DNA from 2 places in the Streptomyces sp. NPDC051909 genome. Region 1 is predicted to be linked to the other one. Evidence: riboswitches for the same ligand, from Rfam matches in the RefSeq annotation. Region 1 holds a riboswitch; the other holds the start of a gene.
The links. A riboswitch is a leader RNA that binds a small molecule or an ion and turns the genes downstream of it on or off. The one in region 1 is predicted to bind thiamine pyrophosphate.

Region 1 (5,081 bases):
CGGTCCGGGGCGCGAAGAACTCGAAGGAGTACGAGGTGTCACCGGAGGCGAGGATGTCGCGGACCGTGCGTGCGCGGTCCGAGCGGACGGAAGCGGTACCAAGGGCCATACGGGCAGATTAGACGGAGTCCAGAGAAGCGGTGAAGCGCTGTCCGCGTTGTGGACACGTTTCCGGACATCCGGCGTGCGACGGCGCCGCCGCACGCCGTACCGACGGCTCAGCCGAGGCGCTCGCGGACCCGCTTGGCGAGGGCGGCCGCGGCGGCGGCCGGGTCCTCGGCCTCGGTGATCGCGCGGACCACGACGATACGGCGGGCGCCGGCGTCCAGGACCTCGTCCAGGTTGGTCTCGTCGATGCCGCCGATGGCGAACCAGGGCCGGTCCTGGGCGAGGCCGGCGGCGTGGCGCACCAGGCCGAGGCCCGGCGCGTACCGCCCGGGCTTGGTGGGGGTGGGCCAGCAGGGGCCGGTGCAGAAGTAGTCCACGCCCGGCTCGGCGGCGGCCGCGTCGACCTCGTCCTCGGCGTGGCAGGAGCGCCCGATCAGGACCTCCTCGCCGAGGATCGCGCGGGCGGCGGGCACGGGCAGGTCGCCCTGGCCGAGATGCAGCACGTCGGAGCCGATGGCATGGGCGACGTCGGCCCGGTCGTTGACGGCGAGGAGCTTGCCGTGCCGGCGGCAGGCCTCGGCGAACACGGCGAGGTGCTCCAGCTCCTCGCCGGCCTCCATGCCCTTGTCGCGGAGCTGCACGATGTCGACCCCGGAGGAGAGCACGGCGTCGAGGAAGTCGGGCAGGTCGCCCTGGCGCTTCCGGGCGTCCGTGCACAGGTAGAGGCGGGCGTCGGCGAGCTGCGCGCGAGGCGTGGACATGAGGTTCCCCCCGTCGGGTGGTGCCGGTGCCGGACCGGGCGGCCGATGGCGGCCGGCCGGTCCGGCACCGCTGGTGGTGTCTTCGGTGCGGGCGTGCGGGCGGACCCTAGCGGGTCACACCGCGAGCGCCTGGGCGCGGCGCTTCACCTCCGTGCCGCGGTTCTCGTTGAGCGCCTGCGCCGGGGTGCCGGGCAGGGAGGGGTCCGGGGTGAAGAGCCACTCCAGCATCTCTTCGTCCGTGAAGCCGTCGTCCCGCAGCAGCGTCAGCGTGCCGACGAGGCCCTTGACGACCTTGTCGCCCTGGATGAAGGCGGCCGGCACCTGGAGGATCTTCTCGCCGGGGCGCACTTCGCGGCGCACGGCGATGAGCTGGCCCTCCTTCACCAGCTGCCGCACGCGCGTCACCTCGACGTCGAGCTTCTCCGCGATGTCGGGGAGGTAGAGCCAGTCGGGGACGAGAGCATCGGTCTTTGCGTCAATCTCGGTCACGGGACAAGCCTGCCATCCCGGACTGACAGTCGGTAGTCGGGCCCTACCTGACTGCGGCCTTCAGGGGGACGGCGGGGTCGGCGGCCTTCGCGGGATCGACCGGGGTGCGCCGCTCGATCAGCCGGCGGCCCTGGGCGAGGTCGCGCGGCCGGCCGACGGCGAGCAGGGCGACCGGGGTCCCCTGGCGCAGCCACAGCACCGTCCAGCTCTCGTCGGCCGGGTCGCCGCGCCACAGGAGGGTGTCGGCGGCGCCGTGGTGCCCCGCGTACTGGACGAAGCGGCCGAACTGCTCGGACCAGAAGTACGGGACCGGGTCGTACGGCTCGGGCGCGGCGCCGAGGATGTCGGCGGCGACCGTGCGGGGGCCCTGGAGGGCGTTGTCCCAGTGGTGCACGAGGAGCCGTTCGCCGTAGCGGGCGGAGGGGAAGGAGGCGCAGTCGCCGACCGCGTACACGTCGGGCAGGGAGGTGCGCAGCCGGTCGTCGGCGGTGAGCGCGCCGCTGGGGTCGAGGGCGGCGCCGGAGCCGGCCAGCCAGTCGGTGGCGGGGCGGGCGCCGATGCCGACGACGACGGCGTCGGCGGGCAGCTCGGTGGTGGTGCCGTCGGGTCCGTCGAGGACGACGCGGCCCTCCTCGACCCGTCGCACGCGCGCGTGGAGCCGGAGTTCGGCGCCGCTCGCGGTGTACCAGGCGCCCATGGGGGCGGTGACCTCGGCGGGCAGGGCGCCGGCGAGGGGGCGGTCGGCGGCCTCGACGACGGTGACGGCGCAGCCGGCCTCGCGGGCGGCGGTGGCGAACTCGGCGCCGATCCAGCCGGCGCCGACGACGACGATGTCGTGGCGGCGTTCCAGGACGGGGCCGAGGCGGACGGCGTCGTCGAGGGTGCGCAGCAGGTGGACGCCGGGGACGCCCTCGGAGCCGGGCAGGGTGAGCGGGTTCGCGCCGGTGGCGACGACGAGGACGTCGTACGGCACGGGGCCGGTCTCGGTGTCGACCTCGTGGTCGGCGGGGCGCAGTCCGGTGACCTCGACGCCGAGCCGGAGGTCGATGTCGAGGGCGGTGAAGTCGACGTCGAAGGAGGAGCCTTCGGCCTTGCCGAGCAGGACGGCCTTGGACAGCGGGGGCCGGTCGTAGGGCTGGTGGGGTTCGGCGCCGATGAGGGTGACGGATCCGGTGAAGCCCTGTTCGCGCAGGGCGACGGCGGTCTGGACGCCCGCCATTCCGGCGCCCACGACCACGACGCGCCGCTCGTTCGGCTGCTGTGCCTGCTTCTGCTCGCTCACCCGACCACCATACGCATCTGACGGAGCGTCAGGAAGCGGGGGCCGGGTGGCCCTGTGGACCCGACGCGGGCACGGACTAGTCTGGCCGCCGTAGGGGCTGCCCGGCGGATCAGGGTCGGACAGGCCGAGGCGTCTGGCACGGCACCTCGGACCCGGCCGTGATCCGCCGGGCAGCCCCTGAACATCGCGGGAGCCCGGACGCACCGGGCTGAGAGGGAGGCTGGCCGGCCTCCGACCGTACGAACCTGATCCGGGTCATGCCGGCGAAGGGAGGGGCTGGACGCCCATGTCGCGTACAAGCAGCACAAGCAGCACAAGCAGCACATCCGACGTCCTCGTCATCGGGGGCGGCGTCATCGGCCTGGTCACCGCCTGGCGGGCCGCGCAGCACGGGCTGCGGGTCGCCGTGGCCGACCCGGATCCAGGCGGCGGCGCCGCCCGGGTGGCGGCCGGCATGCTCGCCGCCGTCACCGAGCTGCACTACGGCGAGGAGACCCTGCTCGGGCTCAACCTCGCCTCCGCCCGCCGTTATCCCGCGTTCGTCGCCGAGCTCGCCGAGGCCACCGGGCACGACGTCGGCTACCGCGCCTGCGGCACCCTCGCGGTCGCGCTCGACGCCGACGACCGGGCCCATCTGCGCGAGCTGCACGCCCTGCAGACCCGCTGCGGGCTCGCCTCCGAGTGGCTCAGCGGCCGCGACTGCCGCCGCCTGGAGCCCATGCTCGCCCCGGGCGTGCGCGGCGGGCTGCGGGTGGACGGCGACCACCAGGTCGACCCGCGCCGGCTCGCCGACGCCCTGGTCGTGGCCTGCGAGCGGGCCGGGGTGGTCTTCCACCGGACCCGCGCGGAGCGCCTGACGGTGGTACGGGACCGGGCCGCCGGCGCGGTCCTCGCGGACGGCACCGAGGTCGCCGCCGACCAGGTGGTCCTCGCCGCCGGCAGCCTGAGCGGACGGCTCGACGGCGTACCGGCGGACGCGCTGCCGCCCGTGCGGCCCGTGAAGGGCCAGGTGTTGCGGCTGCGGGTGCCCCCCGCGTACGCGCCCTTCCTGTCCCGTACCGTCCGCGCGGTGGTCCGCGGCAGCCACGTCTATCTCGTGCCGCGCGAGAACGGCGAGCTGGTGGTCGGCGCCACCAGCGAGGAGCTCGGCTGGGACACCACCGTCACCGCCGGCGGGGTGTACGAGCTGCTGCGCGACGCGCACGAGCTGGTCCCCGGCATCACCGAGCTGCCGCTCACCGAGACCCGCGCCGGGCTGCGCCCCGGCTCCCCCGACAACGCGCCGCTGCTCGGCCCCAGCGCCCTGCCCGGGCTCCAGCTGGCCACCGGCCACTACCGCAACGGGGTGCTGCTCACCCCCGTCACCGGCGACGTGATGGCCCGGGCCCTGACCACCGGCGCGCTGCCGGACGAGGCCGCCGCCTTCACCGCCCGCCGCTTCTCCCCCGTACACCTGGAGCACGCATGATCGTGTCCGTGAACGGAGAGCCGCGAGAGCTCTCCCCCGGCCTGGCGCTCGACGCCCTCGTCGCCGGCCTCACCACCGCGCACTCCGGCGTGGCCGCCGCCGTCAACGAGGCCGTGGTGCCGCGCAGCCAGTGGGCCGCGACGCCGCTCGCCGACGGCGACCGCGTCGAGGTCCTGACCGCGGTGCAGGGAGGCTGAGCGCGATGTCCGACGACGTCTTCACCCTCGGCGGCACCGACTTCTCCTCCCGCCTGATCATGGGCACCGGCGGGGCCCCCAGCCTCGACGTGCTCGAACGCTCCCTGGTCGCCAGCGGCACCGAACTCACCACCGTCGCCATGCGCCGCCTGGACCCGCAGGTGCAGGGCTCGGTCCTCTCCGTCCTGGACCGGCTCGGGATCCGGGTGCTGCCGAACACGGCAGGCTGCTTCACGGCCGGCGAGGCGGTGCTGACCGCGCGGCTCGCCCGCGAGGCGCTCGGCACCGACTGGATCAAGCTGGAGGTCATCGCCGACGAGCGGACCCTGCTGCCGGACGCCGTGGAGCTGCTCGACGCGGCGGAGACCCTGGTCGACGACGGCTTCACCGTCCTGCCGTACACCAACGACGACCCGGTCCTGGCCCGCAGGCTGGAGGACGTGGGCTGCGCCGCGATCATGCCGCTCGGCTCGCCCATCGGCTCAGGTCTCGGCATCCGCAACCCGCACAACTTCCAGCTGATCACCGAGCGGGCCGGGGTGCCGGTGATCCTCGACGCGGGCGCCGGCACCGCCTCCGACGCGGCGCTCGCGATGGAGCTGGGCTGCTCGGCGGTGATGCTCGCCTCGGCGGTCACCCGCGCCCAGGAGCCGGTCCTCATGGCCGCCGCCATGAAGCACGCCGTGGAGGCCGGCCGGCTCGCGCACCGGGCGGGGCGCATCCCGCGCCGCCACTTCGCCGAGGCCTCCTCGCCGCAGGAGGGCCGAGCCCGGCTC
Region 2 (5,081 bases), on a different contig from region 1:
GGCGCGGTGGCGTTCGCGATGGCGGCGGGCGCGCTGTGCATGGAGTTCCTGATCGACGACGGTGCCTGGTGGCAGGGTCTGCTGCTCGGCCTGGCGGTGGCGGCGAGCGCGACGCTCGGCGACCTGGGCGAGTCGATGATCAAGCGTGACCTGGGCATCAAGGACATGGGCACGCTGCTGCCGGGCCACGGCGGCATCATGGACCGCCTTGACTCGCTGCTGCCCACGGCGCCGGTGGTGTGGCTGCTCCTGGTGCTGTTCGTGGGCAGCGGCTGACCCGTGCTCTCGTACGAAGGGCCCGTGGCCCGCACTCCTGGTGCGGGCCACGGGCCCTCACCGTTCTCCGGGCCGTCCTCAGGTCCGTTCTCCGGTCGGTCCTCCGGGTGTCAGCGGTCCGGATTGATCCCTGCCGCGACGGACTTCACCCGGGCGACCTGGACCTTCACCGCGTGCTCCACGTTCCCGTCCTGCGCGCCGTTGGTGTAGACGTGGGACACGACCGTGCCGATGCGCATGACGATGTGGCAGCGGTCGCCGTCCCGCATCGCCTCGGTCTCGTCGGCCCCGGAGTCGATGGTGAGCGGCTGGGGCGCCGTGCCGTTCTCCGCGCTCTTCTTCCGCCGCTGCTCCGCCAGATCCCTCATCGTCCCGGCGGCCTGGTCCGTCGTGGCGAAGGTGAAGAGGGTGAACTCCAGGCGCGTCTCGTCGGAGCCCCGTGCCTCCATCTCCTTCTTCCCCGCAGCCTGGATCCCGGCGCAGGACGACTTCGTCTCCTTCGAGCACTCGGCGAGCGCTTCGCCGTCCTGGATCACCGCGGCGTCGTCGCCGACGAAGATGTCACCCACGCCGGACTCGACCGGGAGGGCGGAGAACAGCCCTGTCGCGTCGATCCAGGCGGGAGACGTCCCGGCGCTCCCCGCGGCCGTGCTCCCCGCGGCCGTGGTTCCCGCGCCCGCGCTCCCCGCGGCCGTACTTCCCGCCGTCGAGTTCCCCTCCCCGCACGCCGTCACCGTGAGCGCCAGCACGGCCGCGACGGCGGCCCCCCGTACAACAGCCTTCACCGAACTCCTCCGACCGCCCGATCGCGGCCCGGCCGCGACACGACCGGACACTTGGCATGATCACTTAACCCCATGGGTCGTTGATCAACAACTCGCGTCCGGTCGCCGCCGGGAATCCGTCTGCGACACTGGTACCACCATGCCCAAGCCCGGAGAACTCACTTTCGTCGCCCCGCGCGGAGCCAAGCAGCCCCCGCGGCACCTCGCCGACCTGTCGCCCGCCGAGCGCAAGGAGGCCGTCGCCGCGATCGGCGAGAAGCCGTTTCGCGCCAAGCAGCTGTCCACGCACTACTTCGCGCGCTATGCGCACGACCCGGCGGAGTGGACCGACATTCCCGCCGCGTCGCGCGAGAAGCTCGCGGGGGAGCTGCTGCCCGATCTGATGTCGGTGGTGCGGCACATCTCGTGCGACGACGACACCACTCGTAAGACGCTGTGGCGGCTGCACGACGGCACGCTCGTGGAGTCGGTGCTCATGCGCTACCCGGACCGGGTGACCATGTGCATCTCGTCGCAGGCCGGCTGCGGCATGAACTGCCCGTTCTGCGCGACGGGGCAGGCCGGTCTGGACCGGAACCTGTCGACGGCGGAGATCGTGCACCAGATCGTCGACGGGATGCGCGCGCTGCGCGACGGCGAGGTGCCGGGTGGTCCGGCGCGTCTGTCGAACATCGTGTTCATGGGGATGGGCGAGCCGCTCGCGAACTACAAGCGGGTCGTCGGCGCGATCCGCCGCCTCACGGACCCCGAGCCGGACGGCCTGGGCCTGTCACAGCGCGGGATCACCGTGTCCACCGTCGGTCTGGTGCCCGCGATGCTGCGGTTCGCCGACGAGGGCTTCAAGTGCCGGCTCGCGGTGTCGCTGCACGCGCCGGACGACGAGCTGCGCGACACCCTGGTGCCGGTGAACACCCGCTGGAAGGTGCGCGAGGTCCTCGACGCCGCGTGGGAGTACGCGGAGAAGTCGGGCCGCCGGATCTCCATCGAGTACGCGCTGATCCGCGACATCAACGACCAGGCCTGGCGCGGCGACCTCCTCGGCCGCCTCCTCAAGGGCAAGCGGGTGCACGTCAACCTCATCCCGCTGAACCCGACGCCCGGGTCCAAGTGGACGGCGTCCCGCCCGGAGGACGAGAAGGCCTTCGTCGAGGCGATCGCCCGCCACGGCGTTCCGGTCACCGTCCGTGACACCCGCGGTCAGGAGATCGACGGCGCCTGTGGACAGCTGGCCGCCGCCGAGCGCTGACCTTGTAGTCTGAGCTCGAACACATCTTCATATTCCGACAGGGGAGCGCCACAGCGCTGAGAGTGCGGTAACCGTAGACCGCAGACCCTCTGAACCTTGCCCAGGTCATTCTGGGTAGGAAGTTCGGTCGTAACTCGAGCTGTTGCGCCCTGCCCGCGCCCGGTCTCCCCGGACGCGGGCAGGGCCGCGTCTCCTTCTGGTCACACCCAGGAGGACATTCACGTGAACATCAGGAAGGCGGCCGCCGCCGCGCTCGTCGCGGCGCTCGGCGTCTCGACCCTCGCCGCGTGCGGCACGGACGACGTGCGGGAGGCGGCCGGCAAGACCGACCAGCCCATGCCGAAGACCGTGACCCTCGTCAGCCACGACTCCTTCAACGCCTCCAAGGAGGTGCTCGCGGAGTTCACCAGGCAGACCGGTCTCACGGTCAAGGTGCTCAAGAGCGGCGACGCCGGCGAGGCCGTCAACAAGGAGATCCTGACCAAGGGCTCCCCGCAGGGCGACGTCTTCTTCGGCGTGGACAACACGCTGCTGTCCCGCACCCTCGACAACGGCATCTTCGTGCCGTACGAGGCCCAGGGCCTGGACCGGATCCCGGCGTCGCTCCAGCTCGACAAGGAGCAGCACCGGGTCACGCCGATCGACTCCGGCGACATCTGCGTCAACTACGACAAGCAGTACTTCGCGGACAGGAAGCTGGCGCCGCCGCAGACCTTCGACGACCTGGCGAAGCCGCAGTACAAGGACCTGCTCGTCACGGAGAACCCGGAGCGGTCCTCCCCGGGCCTCGGCTTCCTGCTCGGCACGGCCGCGAAGTACGGGGACGAGGGCTGGCAGGACTACTGGAAGAAGCTCAAGGCCAACGGTGTGAAGACCGTCGACAGCTGGGAGCTCGCCTACAACCAGGAGTTCTCCGGCTCGGCCGGCGGCAAGAAGGCCAAGGGCGACCGCCCGCTCGTCGTGTCGTACGCCTCCTCCCCGCCGGTCGAGGTGCTGTACGCGGAGCCCCAGCCGAAGGTCGCGCCGACCGGCGTGTCCACCGGCACCTGCTTCCGCCAGACCGAGTTCGCGGGCCTGCTGAACGGGGCGAAGAACCCCGAGGGCGGCAAGAAGCTGATCGACTTCCTCATCTCGAAGAAGTTCCAGGACGACATGCCGCTGCAGATGTTCGTCAACCCGGTGACGAGCGACGCGACGCTCCCGGAGCTGTTCACCAAGCACGGTGTGGTGATCGACAAGCCCGAGACGATGGAGCCTAAGAAGATCGCCGACAACCGTGACCAGTGGATCCAGCAGTGGACCTCGCTCGTCCTGAAGTAGCCCGCATCAGGCGCTCGGGGAGCGCGGCGGGGAGCGCGACGCGGCTCGGACTGATGGTCCTGCCCGTCGTGTTCTTCGCCGTGTTCTTCGCCTGGCCCGTCGTCTCCATCGTGGAGCGCGGGCTCAGGCCGGACAGGCGGTGGGAGCTCGGGCGGTTCGGCGAGACGCTGAGCCGGCCGGAGATCCTCGACGTCCTGTGGTTCACGCTGTGGCAGGCGCTCGCCTCCACGGCGCTCACCCTCCTTGTCGCGCTGCCCGGCGCGTATGTCTTCGCGCGGTTCGACTTCCCCGGCAAGCGGGTGCTGCGGGCCGTGGTCACGGTGCCGTTCGTGCTGCCGACGGTGATGGTCGGCACGGCGTTCCTGGCCCTGGTCGGGCGGCGCGGGCTGCTCGACGACTGGTGGGGGCTGCGGCTCGACACCGGGGTGTGGGCGATCCTGCTCGCCCATGTCTTCTTCAACTACGCGGTCGTCGTCCGGACCGTCGGCGGCCTCTGGTCGCAGCTCGACCCGCGCCAGGAGGAGGCCGCCCGGGTCCTCGGCGCGTCCCGGTGGCGGGCCTGGCGGACGGTGACGCTGCCCGCGCTCGGGCCGTCGGTCGCCGCCGCCGCGCTCATGGTGTTCCTGTTCACCGCGAGCTCCTTCGGCATCGTGCAGATCCTCGGCGGCCCCGCGTACTCCACCCTGGAGACCGAGATCTACCGGCAGACCGCCGACCGGCTCCAGCTGTCCACGGCCGCCGTGCTCACCATGGTGCAGTTCGTCGCCGTCGGCGCCATCCTCGCGGTGCACGCGCGCGTGGTACGGCGCCGGGAGACGGCGCTGCGCCTCGTCCCGGCGGAGCGCACCGCCCGCCCGCCCCAGGGCGCGGGCCAGTGGGCGCTGCTCGGCGGCGTCCTGCTGTCCGTGGCGCTGCTGATCCTCGCCCCGCTCGGCGTGCTCGTGGAGCGCTCCCTCGCCACCTCCGACGGCTACGGCCTGGACTACTACCGGGCCCTCGGACACGTCGACGAGGGCGGCACCTTCCTCGTGCCGCTGACCGACACGATCGTGAACTCGCTGCAGTACGCCCTTGCCGCGACCGGCATCGCCGTCGTCATCGGCGGGCTCGCCGCGGCGGCGCTCACCCGGCGGGCGGGGCGGCTGGTGCGCGGCTTCGACGCGCTGCTGATGCTGCCGCTCGGGGTGTCCGCGGTGACGGTCGGCTTCGGATTCCTCATCACCCTCGACGAGCCGCCGCTCGACCTGCGGGCCGCCTGGATCCTCGTACCGCTGGCGCAGGCGCTCGTCGGGGTGCCGTTCGTGGTGCGGACCATGCTGCCGGTGCTGCGGGCCGTGGACGAGCGGCTGCGGGAGGCGGCGGCGGTGCTCGGGGCGTCGCCGTGGCGGGCCTGGCGGGAGGTCGACCTGCCGATGGTGCGGCGGGCGCTGCTGATCGCCGCCGGGTTCGCGTTC

Region 2: another riboswitch for thiamine pyrophosphate. It lies ahead of AB0M18_RS24815 (thiamine ABC transporter substrate-binding protein); the one in region 1 lies ahead of thiO (glycine oxidase ThiO).

Annotation. Positions count from the first base shown of each region.
Region 1 covers NZ_JBFAYA010000005.1:342,659-347,739, forward strand. The annotation lists gene metF (methylenetetrahydrofolate reductase [NAD(P)H]) at 1-109, opposite strand, end outside; gene thiE (thiamine phosphate synthase) at 219-869, opposite strand; gene AB0M18_RS11020 (Rv2175c family DNA-binding protein) at 984-1,358, opposite strand; gene AB0M18_RS11025 (FAD-dependent oxidoreductase) at 1,402-2,640, opposite strand; TPP riboswitch at 2,817-2,929, shown strand; gene thiO (glycine oxidase ThiO) at 2,927-4,108, shown strand; gene thiS (sulfur carrier protein ThiS) at 4,105-4,305, shown strand; gene AB0M18_RS11040 (thiazole synthase) at 4,311-5,081, shown strand, end outside.
Region 2 covers NZ_JBFAYA010000016.1:103,379-108,459, reverse strand. The annotation lists gene AB0M18_RS24830 (phosphatidate cytidylyltransferase) at 1-276, shown strand, start outside; gene AB0M18_RS24825 (hypothetical protein) at 387-1,061, opposite strand; gene rlmN (23S rRNA (adenine(2503)-C(2))-methyltransferase RlmN) at 1,201-2,307, shown strand; TPP riboswitch at 2,337-2,446, shown strand; gene AB0M18_RS24815 (thiamine ABC transporter substrate-binding protein) at 2,530-3,627, shown strand; gene AB0M18_RS24810 (iron ABC transporter permease) at 3,681-5,081, shown strand, end outside.